2 regions of the Kocuria sp. KSNUG genome follow, and region 1 is predicted to be linked to the other one. Evidence: predicted binding sites of a transcription regulator. Region 1 holds the regulator's gene; the other holds the start of a gene.
What was found. The regulator HrcA, encoded in region 1, represses chaperone genes, less so after heat shock. The targets are predictions, from matches to a motif close to TTNGCACTCGNNNNNNNCGAGTGCNAA.
Positions count from the first base shown of each region.

Region 2: a site for HrcA is predicted at 2,478-2,504, ahead of groL (chaperonin GroEL). Genes of this name have one in related genera too.

Region 1 covers NZ_CP150981.1:1,786,095-1,793,254, reverse strand. The annotation lists gene AABM36_RS07750 (PhoH family protein) at 1-1,031, opposite strand, end outside; gene AABM36_RS07745 (GerMN domain-containing protein) at 1,290-2,201, shown strand; gene AABM36_RS07740 (16S rRNA (uracil(1498)-N(3))-methyltransferase) at 2,224-2,985, opposite strand; gene dnaJ (molecular chaperone DnaJ) at 2,982-4,124, opposite strand; gene hrcA (heat-inducible transcriptional repressor HrcA) at 4,188-5,198, opposite strand; gene AABM36_RS07725 (DUF3097 family protein) at 5,372-6,250, shown strand; gene AABM36_RS07720 (DUF4870 domain-containing protein) at 6,398-6,835, shown strand; gene hemW (radical SAM family heme chaperone HemW) at 6,906-7,160, opposite strand, start outside.
Region 2 covers NZ_CP150981.1:1,164,693-1,171,852, reverse strand. The annotation lists gene AABM36_RS05045 (ribonuclease H family protein) at 1-538, opposite strand, end outside; gene groL (chaperonin GroEL) at 694-2,328, opposite strand; gene AABM36_RS05035 (hypothetical protein) at 2,592-2,924, opposite strand; gene AABM36_RS05030 (DUF3263 domain-containing protein) at 3,068-3,292, opposite strand; gene AABM36_RS05025 (uracil-DNA glycosylase) at 3,355-4,038, shown strand; gene AABM36_RS05020 (siderophore-interacting protein) at 4,058-4,912, shown strand; gene AABM36_RS05015 (threonine/serine ThrE exporter family protein) at 4,928-7,039, opposite strand.

The DNA of each region.
Region 1 (7,160 bases):
CGCTCCACGCGGTGCCTGTTGGTCGTGTCGAACTGGTCGTACGCGGCCACGATCTCCCCCACGAGCTCGTGGCGCACCACGTCCGCGGAGGTCAGCTCGCAGAATGCGATGTCGTCGATCCCGCCCAGCACGTGCTGGACCTGGCGCAGCCCGGACTTGGTGGCGCCGGGGAGGTCCACCTGGGTGACGTCACCGGTCACCACGATCCGGGAGCCGAAACCCAGTCGGGTGAGGAACATCTTCATCTGCTCGGGCGTGGTGTTCTGGGCCTCGTCCAGGATCACGAAGGCGTCGTTGAGCGTGCGCCCTCGCATGTAGGCGAGCGGTGCCACCTCGATGCTGCCGGCCTCCATGAGCCGCGGAATGGACTCGGGGTCCATCATGTCGTGCAGCGCGTCGTAGAGCGGGCGCAGGTACGGGTCGATCTTGTCGTTGAGCGATCCGGGCAGGAACCCCAGCCGCTCCCCCGCCTCGACCGCGGGCCGCGTGAGGATGATCCGGTTGACCTCCTTGGCCTGCAGCGCGCGCACGGCCTTGGCCATGGCCAGGTAGGTCTTGCCGGTGCCCGCGGGGCCGATGCCGAACACCACGGTGTGCTCGTCGATCGCGTCCACGTAGGTCTTCTGGTTCACCGTCTTGGGGCGGATGGTGCGCCCGCGCGTGGACAGGATGCTCGTGGACAGCGCGCTCGAGGGCCGCAGGTCCTGGGCGTCACGCATCATGCGGGCCACGCGCATCACGGTGCGCTCGGTGATCTCCGTGCCGCGCAGCGCCATGGCCAGCAGCTCCTCGAGCAGCGACGCCGCCAGGCGGGTGTCCGTCACGGGCCCCTCGAGCACCACGTCCAGGTCCCGCACGGTCATCCGCACGGCCGGGAACTGCTGCTCCAGCAGGCGCAGAGTGGTGTCCGCCTGGCCCAGGCAGCGGACGGCGGTGTCCCGGTCCGGCATGTGCACGCTCACACGGGTGGTCTCACGGCTGGGACGGGATGCGGTGGTCAGGGTGTTGTTGCCCTCGAGTGCTTCGGTCATCGCCCCCCAGCCTATCCGCTCACGGCCCGGCCGGGGCCGCGGGTTGCAATCCGGTAACGGTCCCGTGCGCACGCGCGCAACGGTGGCACCGCACGTTTCTCCCCCGGTAGGTTGTGTCGTCGGCGGGACGCCCGCCACCACGACCACCGCCGGGCCGGGGACGGCAGCCACCGTCTCCTCGGTCCACGACGCCGACCGCGGCGTCGTACCGCCCGTCACGACCACTGCGACAGGCACCCAGGCGACCGAGAGGAACCCATGACGACCCGCATCCTGCACCGCGTCACCGCGCTCGCGGTGGCGGGCGTGCTCGCCGTTGGCGTCTCCTCGTGCGGCAATGCGGCAGACCGCCCGGACAACAAGTCCGCGGCCGCGCCGGGCATCGGCGCCGCGCACGGCAGCACCAACGACTCCGTGGACGGTGTGGCCACGGAGCAGGCCCCCGTGTACTGGGTGGGCACCGGCGAGGAGTCGGGCTACCTCTTCCGGGAGTTCCGCACCCCCGTGACGAGCGACATCGCAGATCCCGTGGCACGCGCGGCCCTCACCGTCACCGCGGCCGCGCCCTCCGACCCCGACTACCGCACACTGTGGTCCGCGGTCGACACCGTGGGAACCAGCGTCACCCCGGACGGCACCGTCACAGTGGACCTGCCGGCTGCGGCGTTCACGGCGCAGCTCTCCGAGCAGGACGCCCGGATGGCGCTGCAGCAGATGGTCTACACCGTCTCCGCCGCCGCGGTCACCGCGGGCCTGCTGGACTCCGCCACCGCCAAGGAGGTCCGCATCCTGGTGGACGGACGCACGGGCTACCGGGCCTTCGGCGCGGTGACCCTGGACGACCCGCTCACGCGGGACCCCGCGCTCGCGGCGCCCATCTGGCTCATCGACCCCCAGACGGGCACGGATCCCGGCAGCCCGCTCACGATCTTCGCCCGCATCCTGCCCTCCGTGCACAACGTCCGGTGGGAAATCACCTCGGGCGAGCGGCGCGTCAAGGGCGACACCGTGGACGGACCCACGCCCGGCACCGATCCCACCACAGGAACGGAGCTGCGCACCGTGGTGGACCTGGAACCGGGGACCTACACCATCCGGGTGAGCGGCACGGACGAGCAGGGCCACACGATCGCGGACGACCACGAGATCACGGTGTCCCCCGCGGACTGAGCACGGTCCGGAACCGTCCTCCTCAGTCCCACAGCCCCAGCACCGCGCTCAGCGCCGCGAGTGCCGCCGGACCCGCCGTGGAGGAGCGCATCACCGTGGCGCCCAGGCGCACGGGCCGCGCGCCGGCCGCGCACAGTGCTTCGAGCTCCCGCTCGCTGATCCCGCCCTCGGGACCGACGACCACCGCCACGTGCTCCTGCTCGCCCCAGGCGGCCACCTCGCGGGACGACCACGGGACGTTCGCGCTCTCGTGGAGCACGAGCCACAGCGTGCCCGGCTCGGAACGGATCAGCTCTGCCAGCCCGGCCGTGTCCACCCACGGTGCCAGTTCTGGCCACGTGGCCCTGCGGGACTGCTTGGCCGCGGTGGCCAGCAGCGACTCCCACTTGCCCATGGTCTTGGCGGCGCGCTCGGCCCGCAGGCGCACGATGCTGCGCTCTGCCTGCCAGGGCACCACCCGGGAGACCCCGAGCTCGGTCGCCGACTCGACGGCCTGAAGGTCCCGCTCCCCCTTGGCCAGTGCCTGCACCAGGCTCAGCAGAGGCCGCGGCTGCGGTTCACGCGCGACTGACTTCACGGCCACGGTCATCCGGTCCTTCTCACCGTCCCTGAAGATGCACGTGGCGCGGGTGCCGTGGCCGTCCACGAGGTCGAGGAGCTCGCCGGCGCGCAGCCGGCGCACGGTCACCGCGTGGCGCGCCTCGGGCCCGTGCACGTCGAGGAGCTCCCCCGGACGGGCCCGGGAGAGCTCCTCACCGGGGTGGTGGAAGACGGGGTTGGTCACTGGTCGTTGAACCGCCCGCGCAGCCGGGAGAAGAATCCGCCCGAACCGGTGGCGTTGACCGTGGTGCCGTCGTGGGCCTCCTCGTCCCGCAGCTGCGCCAGCCGCTGCACGAGCTCACGCTGCTCGCCCGTGAGGTTGCGGGGGGTCTCCACCTCGAAGTGGACCTGCAGGTTTCCGCGTCCCTTGCCGCGCAGGTGCGTCACGCCGAGCCCGTCGAGGGTCACGGTGGCGCCGGACTGGGTTCCGGGCTCCACCGCCACGCTGCGGGTGCCGTCGAAGGTCTCCAGGGTCACGGTGGTGCCCAGGGCGGCCGCGGTCATGGGGATGCGCAGCCGGGCGTGGAGGTCGTCGCCCTCGCGGTGGAACGTGGGGTCCGGGTCCACCTTGAGCTCCACGAAGAGGTCGCCGTTGGGCCCACCGGCGGTGCCGGCCTCGCCCTGGCCGCCCAGGCGGATGCGGTTGCCGGACTGGATGCCGGCGGGGATCTTCACGGTGAGCGGGCGGCGGTCACGCACCCGGCCCTCGCCGTAGCACTCGTGGCACGGGCTCTCGATCACGGTGCCAAAGCCGTTGCACTGCGAGCACGGGCCCTGCGTGGTGACCATGCCCAGGATGGACTGGCGCTGGTACTGCATGTGCCCCGAGCCGCGGCACATGCTGCACGTGGTGGGGCTGGTGCCGGGCTGGCAGCAGGAGCCCTCGCACGCGGGGCACACCACGGCGGTGTCCACGGTGATGTCCTTCTCCACCCCGAACACGGCGTCCTTGAGGGAGATGCGCACGTTGATCAGTGCGTCCTGGCCCTGCCGGGTGCGGGACTGCGGGCCGCGCTGGCCGCCCGCCCCCGCGCCCTGGAAGAACGTCTCGAAGATGTCGGAGAAGCCGAACCCGGAGCCCGGGAAGCCACCGCCGAAGCCGGTGTCCGTGCCGTTCTCGTTGCCCGTGGCGTCGTAGACCCGGCGCTTGTCGGGGTCCGAGAGGACGTCGTTGGCGTGCGAGACGCGCTTGAACTCCTCCGCGGCCTCTGGTGACGGGTTGACGTCCGGGTGCAGCTTGCGCGCCTTCTTGCGGTAGGCGCGCTTGATCTCTTCGGCGCTGGCGTCACGGCTCACGCCGAGGGTTTCGTAGTGGTCGCTCACGATGTCGTCGCTTCTGCTTTCGTCGGGTCTGTGGTCTCGGTCGGGGCGGCGCCGGCGCGGCGCTCAGTCCCCCAGGTTCCTGGAGAGGTATCGGGCCACCGCGCGCACGGAGGCCATGGTGGTCGGGTAGTCCATGCGGGTGGGTCCCACCACGCCCACCTTGGAGGCGGCGCGCGGTCCGTAGCCGGTGGCCACCACGGAGGCTTCTGCCAGCGGGTCGTCGCACTCCTCGGAGCCGATCCGCACGGCCACCCCGCGCTCGTCCTGCTGCATCTCGGACAACAACCGCAGCATGGTCACTTGTTCCTCCAGTGCCTCCAGCACCGGGGAGATGCTCTGCGGGAAGTCGCCGCTGAACCTCGCGAGGTTGGCCGTGCCGGCCATCACCAGGCGGTGCTCGTCCGTGGCCGAGGCGAGCAGGGAGAGGGTCTCCCCGACGGCGTCCCCGGCCTCGCGCAACTCCGCGGGCAGCGTCTCCCCCAGTCCGGCGACGGCGCTCGGCACGGCATCCAGCGCCTGTCCCAGCACCCGGGCGAGCACGCGGGCACGCAGCTCCAGCAGCTGGGGCTCCTCCAGCGCGGTGCGCAGCTCCACGGCCCGCTGCACCACGCGGCCCGAGGTGGGGATGAGGATGACCAGCACGGCCGCACCCACGTCCACGAGCTCCACGTGGCGCACGGTGGTTCCCGTGCGCACGGGGTACTGGATCACGGCCGCCTGGTGGGTCAGCTGCGCGAGCAGGCGCACAGTCCGCTCCATGACGTCGTCGATGTCCTGCGCGTCCTCCAGGAACACCTGGATGGCGCGGCGCTGGGCAGGACTCAACGGCTGGACCGCGGCGATCTGGTCCACGAACACGCGGTAGCCCTGGTCGGTGGGGATCCGCCCGGAACTGGTGTGCGGTGCCACGATGAGACCGGCGTCCTCGAGGGCCGCCATGTCGTTGCGCACCGTGGCCGAGGACACGGGAAGCCGGTGGCGCTCCACGAGCGCCTTGGAGCCCACGGGTTCGCGGGAGTGGACGTAGTCCTCCACGATGGCCCGCAGGATCTGCACCCTGCGCGGATGGTCCATGGTCCTCACCTCCCGTGGCGTGTCGAGCAACGGGCCGTGCGCCCGTCGTGGCCGAGCACCAATTTTGGCACTCATCCAGTCACAGTGCTAATCCCCCAGTCTAGGGCGCGGGTGCCCCGGGGCCGCTTTGGTACGCTCGCGGCTGATCTGCCCGCCGCACCGAGGAGGAACCCGTGAACGCACCCGGCTGGGGCTGGGGTCCCCAGGACCTGGACAGCCCCGAGGTGTCCCGCACCCGGCCGAGGGCGCGCGAGGTCGCCGTGGCGCGCGACATGGTGCTGGAGGACGTCGAGACCGGGTGGGTGGGCGCCGTCGTCAGCGTGGAGGTGATCGGCGGCATGCGCGTGGTGGGGCTCGAGGACCGCCACGGCCGGGTCAAGACCTTTCCACTGGGGCCGGGCTTCCTGCTGGACGGCGAACCCGTGCGGCTCACACCCCCCGCGCCGCGGAGCGCCCCCGCCGGCAAGCGCATCACGCGCTCCGGCTCCGTGGCGGTGGAGGGCCTCAGGGCGTCCGTGGCCAAGGAGTCGCGCGTGTGGGTCGAGGGCTACCACGACGCCGAGCTCGTGGCCAAGGTCTGGGGGCACGACCTCGCGGTGGAGGGCATCGTGGTGGAGCCCCTGCACGGCATCGACGACCTGCCCGCCGCCATCCGTGTCTTCAACCCTGGCCCGCAGCGACGCCTGGGGATCCTGGTGGACCACCTGGTGGCCGGCTCCAAGGAGTCCCGCATCGCCGAGCAGGCCCTGCGGGTTCCGGGTGCCGCGGACAACGTGCTGATCCTGGGGCACCCCTACGTGGACATCTGGCAGGCCGTGAAGCCCTCCGCGCTGGGCATCCCCGCGTGGCCCGTGATCCCGCGCGGAGTGGACTGGAAGACCGGCATGGCCAAGGCATTGGGACTGCCCCACCGCACCCCGCAGGACGGGGGCCGCGCGTGGCAGCAGATCCTCACGCGCGTGAACACCTACGCGGACCTGGAGCCTGCGCTGCTGGGCCGTGTGGAGGAGCTCATCGACTTCCTGACCGCGGACCAGGGCACCGCACGCTGAGCCGTCCCCGAACACGGGCGGCCGCAGGGGTCCCGCGGTGTGACGCACACCGTGGCGAGCTCCCAGACGCCCCCGGTATCATCGGGGGAACCAGACCCCCGCTCTCCCGTCTGGTCCGGCTACCGCCCCTGAAAGGGACACCCTCACGTGACTGACGTTGCCTCCACGCCCTCTGCCTCCGCCCAGGACTCCGCCGCGCCGTTCGAGTCCGTGCACCCGGTGGCCCAGCCCCTGGACGTCAACCAGGACCGCCAGTGGGCCACCCTGGCCCACCTCGGCGGCGTGGTGGGTGTGATCCCGAGCTACGTGATCCACCGCGTGTTCAAGGACCGCGGACCGTTCACCGCCCAGGAGTCCCGCGAGGCGGCCAACTACACCATGCTCCCCAGCATCATCGTGCTGGGCGGCATCCTGCTGTCCCTGCTCCCCGTGGTCGGCGGTGTGTTCTCGGTCGTCGCCGCCGTCACCTGGGTGTTCCTGGCGGTCACCTCGGTGCGGGCCGGCATCAAGGTCAACCGCGGTGAGCCGCACCAGTACCGCGCCAACACCCACCTCTACGACCGCTTCACCGGCCACCGGGGCTGACTCGGGCCCCGTCCCGGCTGCGGTGCGCACGACGTGTGCCCGGTGCCGCGTTGCGACCCTGCCGCACAGCTCACCAGTCGAGCAGCCGCCGCGTCACGGCGTCGGCCATGAGGCGCCCGGCATCCGTGAGCACCGCCGTGCCCGCCAGGGCCGCGGGGCCGTCCAGCCAGCCGTCCGCGATCAGCCCCGCCACGGCCCGGCGGCCCTCCGGACGCAGGGACGAGACCGGGATGCCCTCGCTGATCCGGATGCCGAGCATCACGTGCTCCACGTACTGGGTGTCCGCGTCCAGGGTCTCGCGACCCACCGCGGGTGAGACCCCCGC
Region 2 (7,160 bases), 620 kb from region 1:
CGGTGGCGTCGGTGGCGGAGGGCTCGGCACCGGACGCGTGACGGGAGGCGGGGGTGGCGTCCTCGTCCCGGAAGCCCGGACCCACCGGCATGTCCTCGGGGGAGGTGCGCGCCTGGTACGCCGTGGCCATCGCCCGGGCACGCACGTCAGCGGCCTCGTTGAGCTCGTGACCGGCGTGGCCCTTGACCCACTCGAAAGTGACCGAGCGGCCGGATAGCTCCCGGTCCAGGGCCTTCATGATGTCCACGTTCAGCACGGGCTTGCCGTCCCGCTTCTTCCAGCCCTTCTTCTTCCAGCCCGGCATCCACTTGGTGATCGAGTTGATCACGTACTGGCTGTCGCAGTAGACCGTGAGCGGTTCGTCCCGCCGGTGGCGCGTGCACTCGAGCAGGTCCAGCACGGCGGTGAGCTCGCCCATGTTGTTGGTGCCGTGCGCCCAGCCGCCCGCGTGCCACGACGTGGGGTCGATGTACCAGGCCCAGCCGGCCGGCCCCGGGTTGCCGAGCGCCGAACCGTCCGCGGAAGCAATGATCGTCATGCGCCCATCCTCCCAAAGCGTCCCGACACGCGGAACGCCACGGCGCCTTCCCGCCCCACCGGACATGGAAGGACCCCGGACACGACGTGCGCGTCCGGGGTCCCTCGACGGTCGCACCCGCGGAACGGGTGGGGCTCCACGTCAGTGGAGTGGGATCACATCATGCCGCCCATGCCGCCCATGGGATCGGCGCCCGCGCCCGCACCGGCGGCCTCGGGCTCCGGCTTGTCCGCCACCACGGCCTCCGTGGTGAGGAACAGCCCGGCGATGGACGCCGCGTTCTGCAGAGCGGAACGGGTCACCTTGACGGGGTCGTTGATGCCCGCGGCCATGAGGTCCTCGTACTCGCCGGTGGCGGCGTTGAGGCCCCAGCCGGTCTCGAGCCCGCGCACCTTGTCGACCACCACGCCGGGCTCCATGCCGGCGTTGAGGGCGATCTGCTTGAGCGGGGCGTCGATGGCGACCTTGACGATGTTCGCGCCCGTGGCCTCGTCACCCGAGAGGTTCAGGGAGTCGAACACCTTGGCACCGGCCTGGATGAGGGCCACGCCACCGCCGGCGACAATGCCCTCCTCCACGGCCGCCTTGGCGTTGCGCACGGCGTCCTCGATGCGGTGCTTGCGCTCCTTGAGCTCCACCTCGGTGGCCGCGCCGGCCTTGAGCACTGCCACACCGCCGGCCAGCTTGGCCAGGCGCTCCTGCAGCTTCTCGCGGTCGTAGTCGGAGTCGGAGTTGTTGATCTCCGCGCGGATCTGCGCCACGCGGCCCTCGATCTCCTCCTGGGTGCCGGCGCCGTCCACGATGGTGGTCTCGTCCTTGGTGACGACGACCTTGCGGGCCTGGCCCAGCAGGTCGATCGTGGCGGACTCGAGCGACAGCCCCACCTCTTCGGTGATGACCTGGCCGCCGGTGAGGATCGCGATGTCCGCGAGCTGCGCCTTGCGGCGGTCGCCGAAGCCGGGAGCCTTGACGGCCACGGACTTCACAGCGCCGCGCATCTTGTTCAGCACCAGCATGGCCAAGGCCTCGCCGTCCACGTCCTCGGCGATGATCAGCAGCGGCTTGCCGGCCTGCATGACCTTCTCCAGCACGGGGACCAGGTCCTTCACGGCGGAGATCTTGGAGTTCACGATGAGGATGTAGGGATCCTCCAGGACGGCCTCCTGGCGGTCCGCGTCCGTGACGAAGTAGCCGGAGAGGTAGCCCTTGTCGAAGCGCATGCCCTCGGTCAGCTCGAGGTCCAGCCCGAAGGTGTTGGACTCCTCGACGGTGATGACGCCTTCCTTGCCGACCTTCTCCATGGCCTCGGCGATCAGCTTGCCGATCTCGGGGTCAGCGGCGGAGATGGACGCGGTGGCGGCGATCTCCTCCTCGGTCTCGATCTCCTTGGCGGAGAACAGCAGCTGCTCGGTCACGGAGGCCACGGCCTTCTCGATGCCGCGCTTGAGGGACAGCGGGTCCGCACCGGCGGCCACGTTGCGCAGGCCTTCCTTTACGAGGGCCTGGGCCAGCACGGTGGCCGTGGTGGTGCCGTCACCGGCGACGTCGTCGGTCTTCTTGGCGACCTCCTTGACGAGCTCGGCGCCGATCTTCTCATACGGCTCCTCCAGCTCGATCTCCTTGGCGATGGAGACACCGTCGTTGGTGATGGTGGGGGCGCCCCAGGACTTCTCCAGGACCACGTTGCGGCCGCGGGGGCCGAGCGTGACCTTGACGGCGTCCGCGAGGGTGTTGAGACCCTTCTCGAGGCCGCGGCGTGCTTCTTCATCGAATGCGATCATCTTTGCCATGTGATTCGTCCCTCCTGGACGGTCGACAAACGAGACTGGTCACGATGCCCGCGACGGACGGCGCTCGCACCGCGGTCCTCACCGCGCCGCGACCACCTCACCGTGATGTGGTGTCCACTCGTGCGTCGGGCCGCCGCCACCGGACCCGGTTAGCAGTCCACCCGACTGAGTGCTAATCCCATAGTGGCACTGCCGCGCGCGGAACCGCAAACCCCTGCGCGTGCTGGGCTCAGGTTTCATTCCCGGCTGAACGCCGGTCGGTCTCACACCCGCTCGACGCCGCCCGGGGCCGCTGCGCGCTGGCCCGCCGCGGCGGCGTCGGCGAGCACGGGCGAGGCGGAGGTCACAGGCGAGGCGGTGGTCACGGCGACCGGGGACACCGCAACGCTCCCGAAGGACTGCGCCTCCTGGGCCGTGCGGGGCGCATTGACGAAGCACACGGCACCGAGCACGAGGGCGAGCACGCCCGAGACGAGGACCGTGCGGAACTGTCGCGTGGAGCCCTCACGGGCGCGGGGGTTGTGGCCGCGGTGCGCGCCCTGGCGGGCGCCGTCCTCGGGAACGTCGTCGAACTCGTCGCGGGGGTGTTCGCTCATGGTCTCGCTCTCCTGGGCCCGGCTCGCGCACCGCGCGGTGCTCCGGGCGCAACGCTGTCAGTGGCCACTATCGCACGGCCGGCCGGGTGCCCGCTCGGCAGTTGGCGCGCGTCCGAGGGGACGAGGCCGGTGTCCACGAGCGGTCAGCGCGAGCGCGCCCGGCGCAGCCTGGAGATCAGCATCGGCGCGTGGCGCGCGGCGGCCTCGGAGGAGATCAGGGCGTTCAGACGCTGGTAGTAGTTCACCGGGCTCAGTCCCAGCCGCGAGCGGATCGCGGACTCCTTGGCGCCGCGGTACTTCCAGTGCTCGGACTCGAGCTCCAGGACCGCCCGGTCCAGCTCGTCGAGCTCCTCCCCCGTGGTAGACATGGCGTCAACCCTAGCGCGCGGGGACTGCGCCGCGCGCGACGCACCGCACCAGGAGGCCACTCGTGAGCACCCCGCGCCCGCTGTCCGAGATCATGCACCCGGAGTGGGCCGCCGCACTCCAGCCCGTGGAGCCCCGGATCCGGGAGATGGGCGAGTTCCTGCGGGCCGAGCACGCCGCGGGGCGGCAGACCCTGCCTGCCGGGGAGAACATCTTCCGCGCGTTCCGGGAGCCGCTGTCCGCGGTGAAGGTGCTGATCGTGGGCCAGGACCCCTACCCCACGCCCGGCCACGCCATGGGGCTCTCGTTCTCGGTGGCGCCGGACGTCCGCCCGGTCCCCCGGTCCCTGCAGAACATCTACAAGGAGCTGCGGTCCGACCTGGGCATCGAGGCGCCCTCGCACGGGGACCTCTCCTCGTGGGCGGGTCAGGGAGTCATGCTGCTCAACAGGGTGCTCACGGTGCAGGCGGGCTCGGCGGCGTCGCACCGGGGCAAGGGCTGGGAGGCGGTCACGGAGTGCGCGGTCCGGGCACTCGGTGACCGCCAGCAGCCCCTCGTGGCCGTCCTGTGGGGCCGGGACGCCCGCACCACCAAGGACTGGCTGGGCGGGGCGCCCACGGTGGAGTCGGCGCACCCCTCACCGCTGTCCGCGTCCCGCGGGTTCTTCGGCTCCCGCCCCTTCTCGCGCGTCAACGACCTGCTGCGGGAGCAGGGGGCGGAGCCCGTCTCGTGGGAGCTGCCGGGTTAGGGTCCCCTACGCTGGGGCCATGCCACGGATTCCAGCGCCCGCGGACCGCAAGCCCCAGATCAACCTCAGCGTGCTCGAGCGCACCCGTCTCGCGCCCGCCATGGTGCGCGTGGTGTGCCGCATCGACAACCCCGAGGACTTCCGGGACGTCGCACCGCCCGAGAAGTACGTCAAGCTGCTCTTCTTCTCCCCGCAGACGCTCGCGGCCACCGCTCCCGGTGAGCTGCCGGACTACTGGGCGGTCCGGGAGAGCGCGCCACCCCACGAGCAGCCGGTGTCCCGCCACATGACCCTGCGCCGGGTGGACCTGTCCACGGCCACGCTGTGGATCGACGTGGCCCTGCACGGCAGCGAGGGCCACGCTGGCCCGTGGGCCGCGTCCGCCCAGCCCGGTGACCGGATCGTGGCCCTGGGCCCGGGCGGGAAGTGGGTTCCGGACCCCGCCGCCTCATGGAGCATCTTCGCGGGGGACGACGCCGCCGTTCCCGCCGTGCTCGCCAACCTCGAGGCCCTGCCGGGCACCGCGCGCGGTGAGGCGGTTCTGGAGGTCCAGGACGCCTCCCACGAGCTCGACCTCTCGGACACGGCCGTACCCGAGGGCGTGCGGGTGCGGTGGGTGCACCGGGCGGACGAGCGCCCGGGTGAGCGGGCGCTCGTCGTCGGCCTGTCGGAGGCCGCGTGGCCCGGGGACCTCACGGGCGTGCAGGCGTTCGTGCACGGCGAGCGCGAGGCCATGAAGGCCGCCCGTCGGGAGCTGTTCGACGTCCGGGGACTCGACCGCGCACAGGTGTCGCTGTCCGGCTACTGGGCGCGGGGGCGCACCGAGGACGTGTTCCAGGCGGAGAAGAAGCTGCCCGTGGGCAAGATCCTCTGAGGTCCGCGCGCGCCGTCAGCGGCGGCGGTTGCGCCGCTGCGAGAGGTGCTGCATCTGCTCGATGAACGGGCGCATGAGGTACTTGGCCAGCACCACGCCGGCGGCCAGCAGCACGATCGAGGCCATGGCGTTGACCAGCTCGTTGATGCCCTGGCCCGGGGCCTCGGTCTGCACCGTCATGGCGTACATCCCGCGGAACAGGGTGAGCCCCGGCAGCAGGAACGTCATGGCCGGGATCGCGAGCACGGCCTGGGGAATCTTGGAGCGGGCGGCCAGCAGGGCGGCCACGCACCCGCTGGCCACCGCCCCCACGCCCGTGGCGATCCGGCTGCCGGCGTCCACGAGTCCCACGCCGTGGTACAGCAGCAGCCCCGCGAGGGCCGCGGCCACGGCCGGGGGGATGTGCCGCGGTTTGACCTGCATGGACACCGCGATCAGGGCGGTGGAGACGAGCATGAACGCGATGTTCGTCAGCTTGCCCGTGGGGGTGAAGCTCGACTGGGAGATGTCGATGGGAGGCACCCCGAGCACGTTCACGGTCAGGGACACCCCCAGGGCAATGCCCGCGACGATGCCTAGGAATGCCATGGCCGTGGAGAGCAGCCGCCCCGCCGCGGTCACCGGGAAGCCGTTGATGGCGTCCTGCATGGTGGAGACCATGCGCGTGGTGGGCAGCAGCATGATCAGACCGCCCGCGATCACCGTGGGCGGCGACAGCGGCACACCGAGGGCGGAGACCACGATGGCCACGAGCGTGACCACGAAGGCGTTGGCGGCGAGTGTGAAGAACTCAGGGATCCGCCACGCGCTGAGCTTGGCGGTGACCATCTGCACCACGGCGGCCGAGGCCACGGCCACCGACGCCCCCACCCAGGACGCCCCGAGGGCCAGCGCCAGGGTTCCGGCCACGAGCACGGTCGCGGCCGTGACCATCCAGCGGGCGTAGGGCTTGGGGCGCGCATTGATCTCCGCGAGCTCCCGCTCCGCCCTGCGCAGCGGCATCTCGCCCTCGATGATGCGGATCACGAGCTGGTGGGTGTCCGCCAGGCCCGAGTAGTTGTCCGTCCACGAGCGCACCACGCGCATCACGGTGTGGCTGGAGGTCGCGGAGTCCCCCCAGGGGTCCTCCCCCGTACGGGTGGTCCCCGAGCCGCGGATCTCCCCGGTGGTGCCGGGGGTGCCCGCGAACGAGGATGCGTTCTCCCCGGCCTCCCTCTCGGCCACCGTGGTGGCCGGTGTGAGCCCCGCGGCCGCGAGCTGGCCCGTGGCGGTGGTCTCGGCCACGTAGTTGATGGTCACGGACTGGTTGGTGATGTCCACCTCGAGGTTCTCCACCCCGTAGGTGGCGCACACCGCGATGATGGCGTTCTCCACGTCCAGGGCGTCCGCCCCGTAGTGGAACATGGTCTCCGCGAGGCGCAGGGCGAAGTTCAGGGTCCGCCGGGCCTGCCGGTCGGAGCCGTCGCCGAACTTGCGCAGGTGACGGAACGGCGTGGAGGTGAGACGGTCCACCACGCGCATGGGAGCCGTGGGGGCGGCGTCGCCCTGAACGAGCGAGCGGAACAGGGACCGGGAGGCCTTCGGGGGGTCCACCCGGGCGGCCGGGTACACGGCCCGGGGGATCGCGGTGGTGGCCGGGGCGATCTCGTGCTCGACCGTCTCCGGGCGCTCCACGGGCGAGGCCGCCGGGGTGCTGCTGCGTCGGGACGTGGTGCCGATCGGCTCGGTGAGCGCGGCGGGGACCCCGCCGCGGTGTCCCTGCCCCGCGCGGTCCGCGGCGATCTGTCCGGGGGTGAGCACGGGCAGGGCGGAGACCCGGGTGGATCCGGCGGTGGCCGACTGACCCGTCCGCAGGGTTCGCGGCCCGGCGGTGCGGGGGGCCGCGGCGTGCGGGTCCGTGTGCGGGTGTGCGGCGGCGCGCGCACGGGCCTGGGCCGCCTGTTCCTCCGTGGGGCGCGGCATGGGATGCGCACGACGGCGCGGAGCGGTGGAACGCACGGCCTCCCGCAGCGCCGTGTCACCGCCCGGGCCGAAGGGCTGGTCGTCGGCCGAGGGGCGGGCCGTGGCCTCCCCCGAGGACGGGTACCCCTGGTGCGCCAGGTGCCTCAACTGCTCGTTCACGCTCACGTCGGATGACCCTTCCCTGCCGCCGCGGGCACTGCTCAGATCTGGTGTGGTGGCTGGTGCGGGCCTCGGCTCTCAGGCCGGGACGCGGTGGACCCGCCGGGTGTCGCAGCGGGGTGGACGG